3 regions of the Embleya sp. NBC_00896 genome follow, and region 1 is predicted to be linked to each of the others. Evidence: riboswitches for the same ligand, from Rfam matches in the RefSeq annotation. Region 1 holds a riboswitch; each other region holds the start of a gene.
The links. Region 1 has a riboswitch for thiamine pyrophosphate ahead of thiC (phosphomethylpyrimidine synthase ThiC). Riboswitches for the same ligand answer to the same signal wherever they lie in the genome.

Region 1 (4,353 bases):
TCAACGAGCGGAACTTCTCGATCGGCCTGTACGGCCTCGAACCGGGCGAGACCGACACCCAGAAGCCGCACGATCGGGACGAGGCGTACGTCGTGATCAGCGGTCGGGGCTCGCTGACCGTGGGCGAGGAGTCCACGAACGTCGCGCGCGGCAGCGTCGTGTACGTGCCGGCGCACGTCCCGCACCGCTTCCACCGGATCACCGAACCGCTGCGCGTCCTGGTGTTCTTCTCGCCACCGGAAGCCTGAACAGGCGCGTGTACGACAATCGGGTGTCAAGGTCGAACGATCGGGAGTACATCTGATGGCGTTTCGCGACGAACTGTGGGCGGCGATAGAGGACGTCTACGCGTCGATCCTCGACCACCCCTTCATCCACGGGCTGACCGACGGCACGCTCTCGCGCGAGGCGTTCCGGCACTACGTGGTGCAGGACTCGCACTACCTGCGCGACTACGCCAAGGCACTCGCGGTGTGTGCGGCGAAGGCGCCGGACGAGGCGACGACCGTACAGTTCGCGAGCGACGCCGCCGGGGCGATCGCCGCCGAGCGCTCGCTGCACGAGGGCTTCATGGTCGACTTCGGCAGCTCGGTGGCCGACGCCACCGCGACCGAGCCGGTACTGCCGGCGACCCGCGCGTACACCAGCTACCTGCTCGCGACCGTGTACAACGGTTCGTTCGCCGAGGGCGTGGCCGCGGTGCTGCCGTGCTACTGGATCTATGCGCGGGTCGGCGACGCGCTGCTGGCGAAGGGCTCGCCCGACGAGCTGTACCAGCGCTGGATCGCGACCTACGGCGCCGAGGAGTTCCAGCAGACCGTGCGGGCCGTGCTCGACCTGGTCGACCGGATCGGCACCGACCTCTCGGCGACCGAGCGGGCCCGGATGATCGAGCACTTCACCACGACCGCGCGCTACGAGTGGATGTTCTGGGACGCCGCGTGGCGCGGGGAGAGCTGGCCGGTCTGAGCTCGGACGCCGCCCCGCCGACCGGGCCGGAACCGTGGGTCCGGGTATGACGTGTCCACCCGGGGAAGGTGGTCCTTGGGTGTACGTCTCGCGTGGGATCGCGTGACTGGGAGTTGACGATGCAGACATGGCCGAAGTGGGTACGGATCGCCGTTCCGGTGGTCGCGCTGGTGCTCGTGTGCTGGTTGCTGATCTGGCTCTTCTCCGCGTTCCTGATGCCGATCGTCAAGGGCGTCGTGGGGCTGTTCGTCGTGGTCGGGATGGTCGTGCTCGCGCGCTCGGCGATGGTCGGCCGGGAGCCGCGCGACCCGCTGCGCTGATTCGCCGGCGGGGGCGTGCTGGTCGTGCGGCCCGGGGTGTGTCAGGGTGGGCACGCACATACGGAGATACACGGGAGCTCGGGGCACCGGGCTGAGAGGGCGCTGTAGCCGCGCCGACCGCAGAACCTGACCGGGTAATGCCGGCGTAGGGAGCTTTTCCATGACCCAGCACGACGCCTCGATGTCCGCTGCCCGACAGACGGTCACCAGCGGGCCGATTTCCCCCGCCCACCACCGCGGCTATGTCGCCGGATCGCGCGAGGACCTGCGCGTACCGGTTCGCACGGTGCATCTGACCAACGGCGAGACGGTTCGCCTGTACGACACGTCGGGGCCGTACACGGACCCCGCCTTCGAGGTGGACGTGCGGCGCGGCCTGCCCGCGCTGCGTTCCGCGTGGATCGACGAACGCGGCGACACCACGCGCTACGACGGCCGGATCGCCGCGCTCACCCCCGCCGACCTGGCCGTGCCCGGCGCGGGGGCTCGCCCGCGGCGCGCCAAGGGGTCCGACGCGGTGACCCAACTCGCCTACGCGCGAAGGGGGTTGATCACCCCGGAGATGGAGTTCGTGGCGATCCGCGAGGGCCTGTCGCCCGAGCTGGTCCGGGACGAGATCGCCGCCGGGCGCGCGGTGCTGCCCGCGAACATCAACCACCCCGAGATCGAGCCGATGGTGATCGGCAAGAACTTCCTGGTGAAGGTCAACGCGAACATCGGCAACTCGGCGGTGTCCTCCTCGATCGAGGAGGAGACCGACAAGCTGGTGTGGGCGATCCGGTGGGGCGCGGACACGGTGATGGACCTGTCCACCGGCAAGGACATCCACACCACGCGCGAGTGGATCGTCCGCAATTCGCCGGTGCCGATCGGCACGGTGCCGCTGTACCAGGCTCTGGAGAAGGTGAACGGCGCGCCGGAGGCGCTGACCTGGGAGCTGTACCGGGACACCGTGATCGAGCAGTGCGAGCAGGGCGTGGACTACATGACCGTGCACGCCGGCGTGCTGCTGCGCTACGTGCCGCTGACCGCGCGGCGCAAGACCGGGATCGTCTCGCGCGGCGGCTCGATCATGGCCGCGTGGTGTCTGGCGCACCATCAGGAGAACTTCCTGTACACGCACTTCGCCGAGCTGACCGAGATCCTGCGCGCGTACGACGTGACCTACTCGCTGGGTGACGGCCTGCGCCCGGGATCGATCCACGACGCCAACGACGCGGCGCAGTTCGCCGAGCTGGAGACGCTGGGCGAGCTGGGCCGGATCTCGCGGTCGATGGACGTGCAGGTGATGATCGAGGGCCCCGGCCACGTGCCGATGCACAAGATCAAGGAGAACGTCGACCTCCAGCAGCGGATCTGCGACGAGGCGCCGTTCTACACGCTCGGCCCGCTGACCACCGACGTCGCGCCGGGCTACGACCACATCACGTCGGCGATCGGCGCGGCGATGATCGGCATGTGGGGCACCGCGATGCTCTGCTATGTCACGCCGAAGGAGCACCTGGGCCTGCCGGACCGGGACGACGTCAAGGCGGGCGTGATCGCCTATCGGATCGCCGCCCACGCGGCCGACCTGGCCAAGGGCCACCCGGGCGCGCAGGCGTGGGACGACGCGCTCTCGGACGCGCGCTTCGAGTTCCGCTGGCAGGACCAGTTCGACTTGGCGATGGACCCGGACACGGCCAGGTCCTACCACGACGCCACGCTGCCGGCGGAGCCCGCCAAGACCGCCCACTTCTGCTCGATGTGCGGTCCGAAGTTCTGTTCGATGCGGATCAGTCACGACATTCGGGCGGCGGGTGAGGAGGCCGAGGCGGGGATGGCGGCCAAGTCCGCGGAGTTCGCGGCGGCGGGCAACCGGCTCTATTTGCCGCTGGCCGACTGACGATCGGGCCATGGGTGACGTCCCGGGAGCGCTGTTGCGCTCGGGACGTCACCCCTTGGTTCGGGCTCAGGCGACGAATGAGGTGAGGGTTTCCGCGAACTCGACCTCGGGGTCTCCCACCAGCAGTTCGGGGAGCCGGGCCAGCAGGCCGGTCACGTACGGTGCCGCGAAATGCGCGTCGCAGGCGTCCCGGTCGACGAACTGCTCGGTGACGACGAAGCTTCCGTCCTCGCGCCGGCCGATCGCGTACGCGACCGCGCCCGCTTCGCCGCGGGTGTGTCCCGCCACCTCGCGCAGCGCGTCGGCGAGGGCGTCAGCGCGGTCGGGCTTGGGGCGCAGGATCGCGGTGACCATGGTCATGGTGTCGCCTTTCACTCGGGGTCGTCGGTGTCCAACCCTGGCCCCGGACAGCGGACGACTCATAGTAGAAATGCGACATCCCACGCCCGAGGACCGCCGCGGGCGTGCGCCCGGTGAATCGGCGGAACTCGCGGATGAAGTGGTTCTGGTCGTAGAACCCGGCGTCGAGGGCCGTCGCCAGGTAGCGCGGTTCGTCGTCCAGCAGCAGTGTCCGCGCGGCGTGCTGGATGCGGGTCAGCTGTTGGAACTCCTTGGGCCCGACTCCGACGGCAGGCGGGAAGCGTCTTTGCAACTGCCGTACGCTCAGGCCGGTTTCCGCGGCCAAGTGGTCCACGCGCACGGCCCCGCGGCGCCGATAGACGAGGTCGGCCGCGGCCAGGACGCGGGACTCGCCCGCGCTCTCGGACCGGCGGCGGTCGATGAGGGCGCGCAGTTCCCGGTCCAGGGCCGCGACGCGTGTCGGCCCTGCGGGGGCCGCGCGGACCACGTCGGCCAGCCGCCGTCCCGCGGCGTGCCACGCGTCTTCGGCGGAAACCGTCGTGTCCGCCACATCGTCGACATCCGCCGCCAGCAGGCACCGCAGCGCCCCGGCGCGGAAACGCACCGCGAGGAAGGCCGCTCCGTCCGGTGAGGGGGTGAGCGACCAGCGGTTGCGCCGCAGGCAGACCAGATGGGCCGGGGGCAGCCGGGCCGGCACGGAACCATCGTGGGCGTGCGCGGTCACGTGGCCGCGCAGGTGGATCCACAACTCGGCGCCGGTGCCCGGCCACAGATCCGGCAGCGACGCGGCCAGCGGGTCCGGCGCGGTCGCACACCACC
Region 2 (4,353 bases), 2.7 Mb from region 1:
CGCGAAATGCATGGCGAACCGACGCCCACAGGCGGCGCCGGAGGGGTGACTCACGAGTAAGTTACGCGCCGGTAAACGCGGGCGGTAGCAGCCCAGTGTGACCGGATGAACACCTTTCGATCGTCCCGGTACCGTGGTCCCGGCGAGACGGGGGAAGCATGGTTGACGTCGACGCGGAGACGCGGCGTGCCCTGGAACGGGGCGAGCGGGGTAGGCAGCGGTGCGCCGAGGGACTGGCCGGCGGCGACGCCGAGTTGCTCGCGGAGGCGATCGGGTTGCTCACCGAGGCCCTCGCGGTGCTCGACGGCGCCGACGAGCGGTGGCCGGAATTGGCGTACGCGGTGGGCGTGGCGTACGCGGCGGCGGCGAATCCCGGAGACGCCCGGGCGTTCGATCAGGCGCGGCTGTGCTTTCGGCGGGTGCTGCGGGCCGCGCCGGTGGACGCGCACCGGATCCGGGCCGCCGCGCACGTGGCCGCGGCGCGGATCGGGGCGGGCTCGCGCGGTACGCCGTGGGGCCTGCTGTTCGACCCGCCGAGTGCCGACGAGATCGCCACCGCGCTGCGCCGGCTGGGCACCGACGCGCTCGTGCAACTCGTCCCCGGGACGGCTGTACTGACCCTGGCCGACGGCTCGACCCGGGTCCTGGATCTGCCCGAACTCGACTATGGGCTACGGCTGGTGACGGGTGATCAGGAGAACTGGTCGGCCGCCGTCGACGCGCTGTGCGGATGGGCCTGGACGGCGGTGATGGGCCCGATCCTCGACGCGCTGCCCCGCTCGTTCGCGCGGGCGCCGTCGCTGGTGCTGATTCCGGCCGGACCGTTCGGGATGGTGCCGTGGCACGGTGCCTGGCGGGAGGTCGACGGCCGACGCCGGCACGCGCTCCAGGACGCGCAGATCTCGTACAGCGCGTCGCCGCGACTGCTGTGCGAGGTGGCCGGGCGCCGGCTCGGCGACCTCGGCCCGCGGCGACCGATCGAGATCGGCCGCACGGCCGGCGACCCGGTCGCGTTCGTGCCGGCCGCAGGGCACGACGAGGCGTGGCGGCGCGGCACCGAGTACCTGACGGCCGGCACCCACGCGGTCGTGTCCACCCTGTGGCCGGTGGACGACGCGACCACCGGGCTTGTCCTGTACATGGCCCATCACTATCTGAACCGGCGCGACCTCCCGCCCGCCCAGGCGCTGCGGATGGCCCAGCTGTGGCTGCGCGACCACAAGCGCGGGATCCCCGCCGCGATGCCCGCCGAACTGGCGGCGAAGGCGCGCGCGATCTCCTCGGACGACCCGACGAGGTGGGCGGGCTTCATCCACTCGGGATGGTGAGCCCGATCGCGACGGGGCGTGGGCCGGAACGTGAGCCGGCCCACCCCGCCTTCCCAAACGACTCGCGAGCCGCGTACTGTTCGCCACGCCATCGCGGGAGCTCGGACCAACCGGGCTGAGAGGGCGGCATGGGGTGTCGGCGTCGAGCCGGCGCGAGCCCCGGGGCCACCGACCGCTTGAACCTGTCCGGGTAATGCCGGCGTAGGGAGAGTAGGTCGAGCCATGTCGGCTCCTGTCATAGACGACGCACGCCCCGAAGGGCACCGGCCCGGGGTCGAGGCGCCACTGATCCTGGACACCGCGCCGCCGCGCACCCTCGGGTTCCGCGACCAGGCGTCGTTCTGGGCCAACCTCGGGGTGAGCCTGCTCGGCTTCTCCGGCGCCCTGTACGTGCTGGCCCCGGAGGGGTACCCGCAGCTGTCGATGGTCGCCGCGATCGTCGCGGCGGTCGGCGGCACGCTGATCGGCACACTCATGGTCGCCGTCGCCGGCATCCCCGGCGCCCGCAGCGGCGCGCCCGCGATGACGGTGCTGCGCGGGTTGTTCGGCACGAAGATCTCGTACGTGCCGACGGTGTTCAACATCGTCCAGTGCATCGGCTGGGGCACCTTCGAGCTGCTGGTCATCTCGATCGGCATCGAGGCGATGACCGACGGCGACGGCCCGCACTGGCTCTACATCGTCGCCGCGGGCGCGGTCACCACGGCGATGAGCCTGCGTCCGCTGGGCATGCTGCGGATCCTGCGCCGCTACGTGACGATCGCGGTGGGCATCGCGATGCTCTACTTCTCGATCCAGCTGTGGCGCGAGGGTCTGCCGCCGATGACCGAGGGCTCGTGGTCCGGGTTCTTCCCGGCGATGGACGCGGCCCTGGCGGTCGCGGTGTCGTGGGTGCCGCTCGCGTCCGACTACACGCGCCACTCGCGCGGCACGAAGCCGGCCTTCTGGGGCGCGCTGAGCGGGTTCTCGATCACCAGCATCTGGTGCTACCTGCTCGGCCTGGTCGCGCTCGCGCAGGTCGGCGGCGACCCCGACAAGATCTTCGACTCGTTCCTGGGCGTGACCGCCGGGTGGGTGTTCTTCGCCGTCCTCGTCGTGCGCGAGGTCGACCAGAGCTTCGCGAACGTCTACAGCACCGCGATGTCGATCCAGAACCTCGCGCCGAGGATCGACCGCCGGCTGCTGTGCCTGGGGGTGGGCTCGGTGGTCACCGCGTTCGCGCTGATGGTGAACGACTTCGACACCTACGCGAGCTTCCTGTCGCTGATCGGCTCGATCTTCATCCCGCTGCTGGGCGTGCTCGCGGTGGACCTGTTCCTCGGGCGCGGCCGGAGCGGCTGGGACCTGGGCGACCACGCGCCGGCGCGGTGGGTCATGGTCGTGCCGTGGGCGCTCGGGTTCTGCATGTACCAGCTGATCAACCCGGGCTCGGTCGAGTGGTGGGCGAAGTTCTGGGGCCACATCCAGGACGCGCTGCACATCCACGCGCAGACGTGGACCTCGGCCTCACTGTTCTCTTTCGCGCTCGCAGGCGTGACCGCGTACCTCGCGGTCGCGTGGGACCGGCGGCGGGCGGTCGCGGCGCGCTGAGGCGGAGCCGGCCGCGTCGGTGGGGGCCTCCTCCCGACGCGGCCGAATCCGTGCCCGTACGCGGGACCCCAGCGGCGCTCAGGTGGGGTTCGGGGCGAAGGCTGTGGTCAGGGATGGGGCGGACCAGCGGGTCAGGGTGGGTGGGGCGGTGTCCGAGGGGCCCGGGTAGAGGCGGTAGAGGGTGCCGGCCTCGGTGGGGATCGGGAGGTCGCCGTGGACCAGGGCGATGAACGCTCGGTCCGTGGTCAGGGCGGTGGTGAGGTCGGGGTCGGCGGGGGCGCCGTCGCGGTTGTCGCGGACTCGGGCGGCGAAGGCGGACGCGGGTTCGTCGGCGCCGCGGCGGTACTCGGTGACGTCGCCGGGGGCGCGGCCTCGGATCAGGACGCGGTCGGTGGTCGCGGCGGCGATGATCCGGGCCAGGTCGCCGAGCGTGGCGCGGCCGCCGGGAGCGAAGTGGGTGCGCAGGTCGCGGGCCAGTTCGGCGAGCCGGTCCTGGTGGCGGTGGACGTTGTGGAAGCCGTCCTCGCCGGACATGTTGACGTCGGTCCACTGGGCGGTGCGTTCGGCGAGGTCGACCGTCAGCGGTACGCAGATGCGCGCGTCGCCCGCGAGGTCGAAGCGCTGCCGCACCGCGCCCGGGTCGAACGCCCCGGCCCCGCCGACCGCGTCCAGGTCCATGAAACCGGCGAACGCGTCGAGCAGGTCGTCGAACGCGACGTCGTTGTAGCTGAACACGACGACGATCGCGTACCGGACGCCGTTCGCGGCGAGCCCGGCCGCGTCCAGGTCGACGAACTCGGTCGCGCCGTGCGGTGCGGGCGCCGAGGTGAAGTCGCCCGAGTGCACGGCCGCGCGGTTGGCGCCGTAGACCAGGTTCGTGTAGTCGCACAGGCCGAGGAATCCCCAGTCCTCGTCGTACAGGGCGACCGACAGGTCGAGGTCGACCCGCTGCTCGGCGGCCTGCATCCAGTGCAGGAACAGCCGGATCCGGCCGCCGGAGGGGATCGGCTGCGCGCTGCCCCGCGGCACCGACACGAGCGCCTTCGCCGTCGAGCGCTCGGCGAACGGCGCGATCAGGTCGTCGAGCCCGGCATCCAGGACGGCGACGTCGTGCGTCGGCAACTCGCCTGCCCGGCGCAGCAGTTCGGCCTCGATCAGGACCCGGACCGGCTCGCTGAGCGCGACCGGCACCGGCGCGGCCCCATCGTTCTTCGCGTACGCCGCCGCCACGCTCCCACGCGGGAACCACACCCGCCGCTCGCCCGCCGCGCGTTCGGCCCGAAGCCGCCCCCACGCACCGAGCAGCGGACCCGGCCCGACCCGGCGCAACGCGGCCGGCAATCCCGCCGAAAGCCCCGCGGGCAACGCCGGTTCGATCCCGGCCTGGACCCGCAGCAGGTGATGCAACCGACGCACCAGCTCGCCCGGACGCCGC
Region 3 (4,353 bases), 1.7 Mb from region 1:
CGTGGGTGTTGAGGTTGTCCATCACCAGCACCACGGCCTCGGCGTCGGGGTAATCCACGCTCAGCAGGTGCTTGACCTGGCCGGCCCAGTCGATCCGGGTCCGCTGGGACAGTGCCTGAACTCGGCGCCACCCGCGCAGGGGTTCGACCCACATGAAGATCGAGCACGTGCCGCGGCGGATGTACTCGCTGTCCTGGCGGGCGTCGTGACCCGGGCGGGCCGGAAGCGGGTCGCGGGCATGGTCGAGGAGCTGGTAGGGCTTCTCGTCCATGCACACCACCGGACGTGCCGGGTCATAGGGCCGGGCGTAGACGGCCAGTACGTCTTCCATCCGGGCCGCGAACTCCGCGTTCGCTCGTGGTGGGATGGTCCAGCACTTCTTCAGATGAGGACGCAGTTCCGTTTTTTTAAGACCCGTCCGATGGTGGAGTGGTCCAGATCGGGGATGTCCTCGACCAGCGCGACGTGCTTCTCCAGCAGCCGCAGCGACCACCGGGCATGGCCCTGGGGTGGCTGTGAGCACGCCATCGCGATCAGCCGGGCTTCGACCTCACCGGTCACCGGCGAGGGCACCGGCGGGAGGTCGCGCTTCTTCCGCGCGATCGTGGCGTGAACATCGCCACCGGTCTCGGCGAAACGCTTGGCGACCAGCCGCAATGTCTCACCGGAGACGCCGAGCCGGGCCGCGATCACCTCCTTGGGATCCGCCTCACCCACCGAGGCATCCAGCGCAAGCAGCACCCGCGCGCGCATGATCATCGAGGCCCCACGAACACCCGTCGTGGTCACCCGGACCAACTCCTCGCGATCCTGCGCGGTCAACCTGACCGGCCGCTTTTTCTGCGAACCCATGACAACAGTCCCGTCTGGCAAAGGGGAAGGAATCTGCCAGACACCAACCTCCCAACCAGACACGCCATATCTAAGCAGCGACACGCTACTAGAACGCCGGGTGTTCGGGGCTGCTCTCCAGCATGCCGGCCATCGGTGACGACGCGTGCGCGTGGTGCCGCATCGGGATCCGCCCGGCCCGGAACGCGAGCCGGCCGCCGTCCACCGCGTGCCGCATCGCCTCGGCCATCAGCACCGGCGACTGCGCGCGGGTGACCGCCGACGCGAGCATCACCGCGTCGCACCCGAGCTCCATCGCCAGCGCCGCGTCGGAGGCGGTGCCGAGCCCCGCGTCGAGCACGACCGGGACCTTCGCGTGCTCGGTGATCAGCCGGATGTTGTGCGGGTTGCGGATGCCCAGGCCCGAACCGATCGGCGAACCCAGCGGCATCACCGCCGCGCAGCCCACCTGCTCCAGTCGGCGCGCGAGCACCGGGTCGTCGTTGGTGTACGCCAGCACCCGGAAGCCGTCGTCGACCAACCGCTCGGCGGCGTCCACGAGCTCGACCCCGTCGGGCAGCAGCGTGCGCTCGTCGGCCACCACCTCCAGCTTGACCCAGTCGGTCTCCAGCGCCTCGCGCGCGAGGCGCGCGGTCAACACGGCCTCCCCCGAGGTGAAGCACCCGGCGGTGTTCGGCAGCACCCGGATCCCCAGTCGACGCAGCACGTCCAGGACCGAGCCCGCGGTGCCCGGATCGACCCGGCGCATCGCGACCGTGGTGATCTCGGTGCCCGAGGCGATCAGCGCCCGCTCCAGGATCTCCAGGCTCGGCGCGCCGCCGGTCCCCGTGATCAGTCGCGACGCGAAGGACTCGCCCGCGATCACCAGCTTGTCGTCGGCCATGCGGTCACCCTCCCTGGACAGCGGTCAGCACCTCGACGCGGCTGCCCGCGTCGAGCACGGTGTCGGCCCACGCGCCGCGCGGGACCACTGCCTCGTCGACCGCGACCGCGACGCCCTTGGCCGCGGTGGTCAGCGTGCCGACCAGCTCGGCGACGGTGGTTCCGGGCGCGACGCTGCGCCGGGCGCCGTTGACCGAGACCTCTATGGCGTTCATGCCGTGACCTTCCGGTGCGTCGTTCATGCCATGACCTTCCGGTCGGCGGTCTCGAAGCGGTCGGGCCCGAAGGGCCGGATGAGCTCGGGTGTGCCGCCCTCGGCGAGCACTTGGGCGACGGTGTCGGCGGTGATCGGGGTGAGCAGGATGCCGTGCCGGTAGTGGCCGGTCGCCACGACGAGGCCGGCGAGCGCCGAGCGGCCCAGGATCGGCGCGTTGTCCGGGCTGCCGGGGCGCAGCCCGGCGAGCGTCTCGACCAGCGGCAGCTCGGTGATGCCGGGGACCAGTTCGTGCGCGTCGCGCAGGAGTTCGTACACGCCGCCGGCGGTGACCCGGGTGTCGTGCCCGAGCTCGTGCTCGGTCGCGCCGATCACCAGCTCGCCGTCCGCGCGCGGCACGAGGTACATGCTGCCGCCCTTGACCACGCCGCGGATGTTGCGGGACAGGAACGGCAGCATCTCAGGCGGCACCCGCAGGCGCAGGATCTCGCCCTTGACCGGTCGTACCGGCGGGACCACCTCGGGCGGCAGGCCCGGGATCAGGCCGGAGCGGCAGCCGGCCGCGAGGAGCACCTGATCGGCCGTCAGCTCGCGCCCGTCGACCAGGCACACGCCGTACGCGCGGTCGTTCGCGACCAGGATCCGCTCGACGCTCTCGCGGACGAACCGCACGCCGGCCCGTTCGCAGGCGGCCAGCAGCGCCGCGACCAGCAGGCGGTTGTCGATCTGGTGGTCGTCCGCGACGTGCAGGCCGCCGGTGATCGCGGGAGCGAGCATCGGTTCGAGTCGGCGGCACTCGCGGCTGGTCAGCCAGGACGAGTCCAGGCCGAGGCGGGTCTGGTGGGCGTGCAGGTCCTTGAGGACGGCCCGGTCGTCGGCGTCCAGCGCGACCGCGATCGTGCCGCAGGCGCGGTAGCCCGACGGCAGGCCGGCCGCGTCGGCCAGCTCGGCCGCGAAATCGGCGTAGCGCCGGGCCGATTCGATGCTCAGCCGGAGCAGGCTCTCCTCGCCGTACTGCAGTTCGGAGACGGGCGTGAGCATGCCCGCGGCCGCGTGCGAGGCACCGCGCCCGGGGCTCGGGTCCACGACGGTGACGGTCAGCCCGTACCGGGTGCTCGCGCGCCACGCGACGGACAGTCCGGCGACGCCCGCGCCGACGACCACGACGTCGGTGGTCGTGATGGTGGACATGGTGAGGGGAACTCCCTTCGCCGGTATGACCCGGATCAGGTTCGGACGGTCGGGGGCTCGCAGCCCCCCTCTCAGCCCGGTCTCACCGGGCTCCCGTGACCTCTCCACACTACGACACCGCCCCGGCGCCGCCCGGGGCGCCCGAATGGCCGACCCGAGATGTCCTTGACTGAGTCAAGACCCTGGTGGTCGAGGACGACGGGGCGCGTCGTAGGGTGCCCTGCATGGACAACGTGCTCGTCGTGGGTGCCGGCATGGCCGGCCTGCAAACCGTGGTGGCGCTGCGGGACCAGGGGTACGCCGGGCGCGTCACCCTGCTCGGGGCCGAGCCGCACCCGCCGTACGACCGCCCGCCGCTGTCGAAGGAGGTGCTCGCCGGCAAGACCGACGACACCTCGTTCGAGGCGGACTGGGACGCGCTCGGCGTGCGCTGCCTGTTCGGCCGGACCGCGACGGGCCTGCGCGCGGGCGTCGTGGACACCGACGCCGGTCCGGTCGACTACGACCGGCTCGTGATCGCGACCGGCTCGCGGGTGGTCAACCTGCCCGGCGCGGCCGGGATGCCCGGCGTGCACGTCCTGCGCACGATCGACGACGCGCGCGCGCTGCGCACCGCGCTCGTGCCCGGCGCGCACGTCGTGATCGTCGGTGCGGGCTGGGTCGGCGCCGAGGTGGCGACCACCGCGGCCGCCGCCGGCTGCCGGACCACCGTCGTCGAGGCCCTGCACACGCCGCTCGCCGGGCCGTTCCCGGACGCCATCGGCGAGCGGTTCGTGCCGTGGTACGCCGAGGCCGGCGTCGAACTCCTGGTGAACGCGCGCGTGGACCGCCTGGAGGCGGGCGCGGTACACCTGACCGACGGTCGCCGACTGCCCGCCGACGCGATCGTGGTGGGCATCGGCGTGCGCCCGGACACGGAATGGCTGGCCGACGCGGTGGCCCGCAACGCGCGCGGCTTCGTCGAGGTGGACGACCACCTCGCGACCTCACTGCCCGGGGTGTACGCGGTCGGCGACTGCGTCGATTTCCCGTCCGCCCGGTACGGCACCCGGATGAACGTCGAGCACTGGGACAACGCGCTCCAGGCCCCGCGCGTGCTGGTGACCAACCTGCTCGGCGGCGACCTGGCGTACGACCCGGTCCCCTACTTCTGGTCCGACCAGTTCGGCCGGATGGTGCAGTACGTCGGCCGGCACGCGGCGACCGACGAGTTG

Region 2: it holds a riboswitch for thiamine pyrophosphate, as region 1 does, so the genes downstream of both, OG928_RS04990 (purine-cytosine permease family protein) here and thiC (phosphomethylpyrimidine synthase ThiC) in region 1, are expected to answer to the same signal.
Region 3: it holds a riboswitch for thiamine pyrophosphate, as region 1 does, so the genes downstream of both, thiO (glycine oxidase ThiO) here and thiC (phosphomethylpyrimidine synthase ThiC) in region 1, are expected to answer to the same signal.

The regions. Positions count from the first base shown of each region.
Region 1 is NZ_CP108776.1:3,702,141-3,706,493, reverse strand. It holds gene OG928_RS16785 (cupin domain-containing protein) at 1-248, shown strand, start outside; gene tenA (thiaminase II) at 304-969, shown strand; gene OG928_RS16775 (hypothetical protein) at 1,089-1,289, shown strand; TPP riboswitch at 1,350-1,458, shown strand; gene thiC (phosphomethylpyrimidine synthase ThiC) at 1,450-3,174, shown strand; gene OG928_RS16765 (putative quinol monooxygenase) at 3,241-3,534, opposite strand; gene OG928_RS16760 (helix-turn-helix domain-containing protein) at 3,488-4,353, opposite strand, start outside.
Region 2 is NZ_CP108776.1:1,041,587-1,045,939, reverse strand. It holds gene OG928_RS04995 (CHAT domain-containing protein) at 159-1,328, shown strand; TPP riboswitch at 1,412-1,554, shown strand; gene OG928_RS04990 (purine-cytosine permease family protein) at 1,551-2,918, shown strand; gene OG928_RS04985 (MXAN_6230/SCO0854 family RING domain-containing protein) at 2,997-4,353, opposite strand, start outside.
Region 3 is NZ_CP108776.1:5,383,283-5,387,635, reverse strand. It holds gene OG928_RS24465 (IS630 family transposase) at 1-493, opposite strand, end outside; gene OG928_RS24460 (helix-turn-helix domain-containing protein) at 382-852, opposite strand; gene OG928_RS24455 (thiazole synthase) at 941-1,735, opposite strand; gene thiS (sulfur carrier protein ThiS) at 1,740-1,949, opposite strand; gene thiO (glycine oxidase ThiO) at 1,973-3,139, opposite strand; TPP riboswitch at 3,135-3,246, opposite strand; gene OG928_RS24440 (NAD(P)/FAD-dependent oxidoreductase) at 3,364-4,353, shown strand, end outside.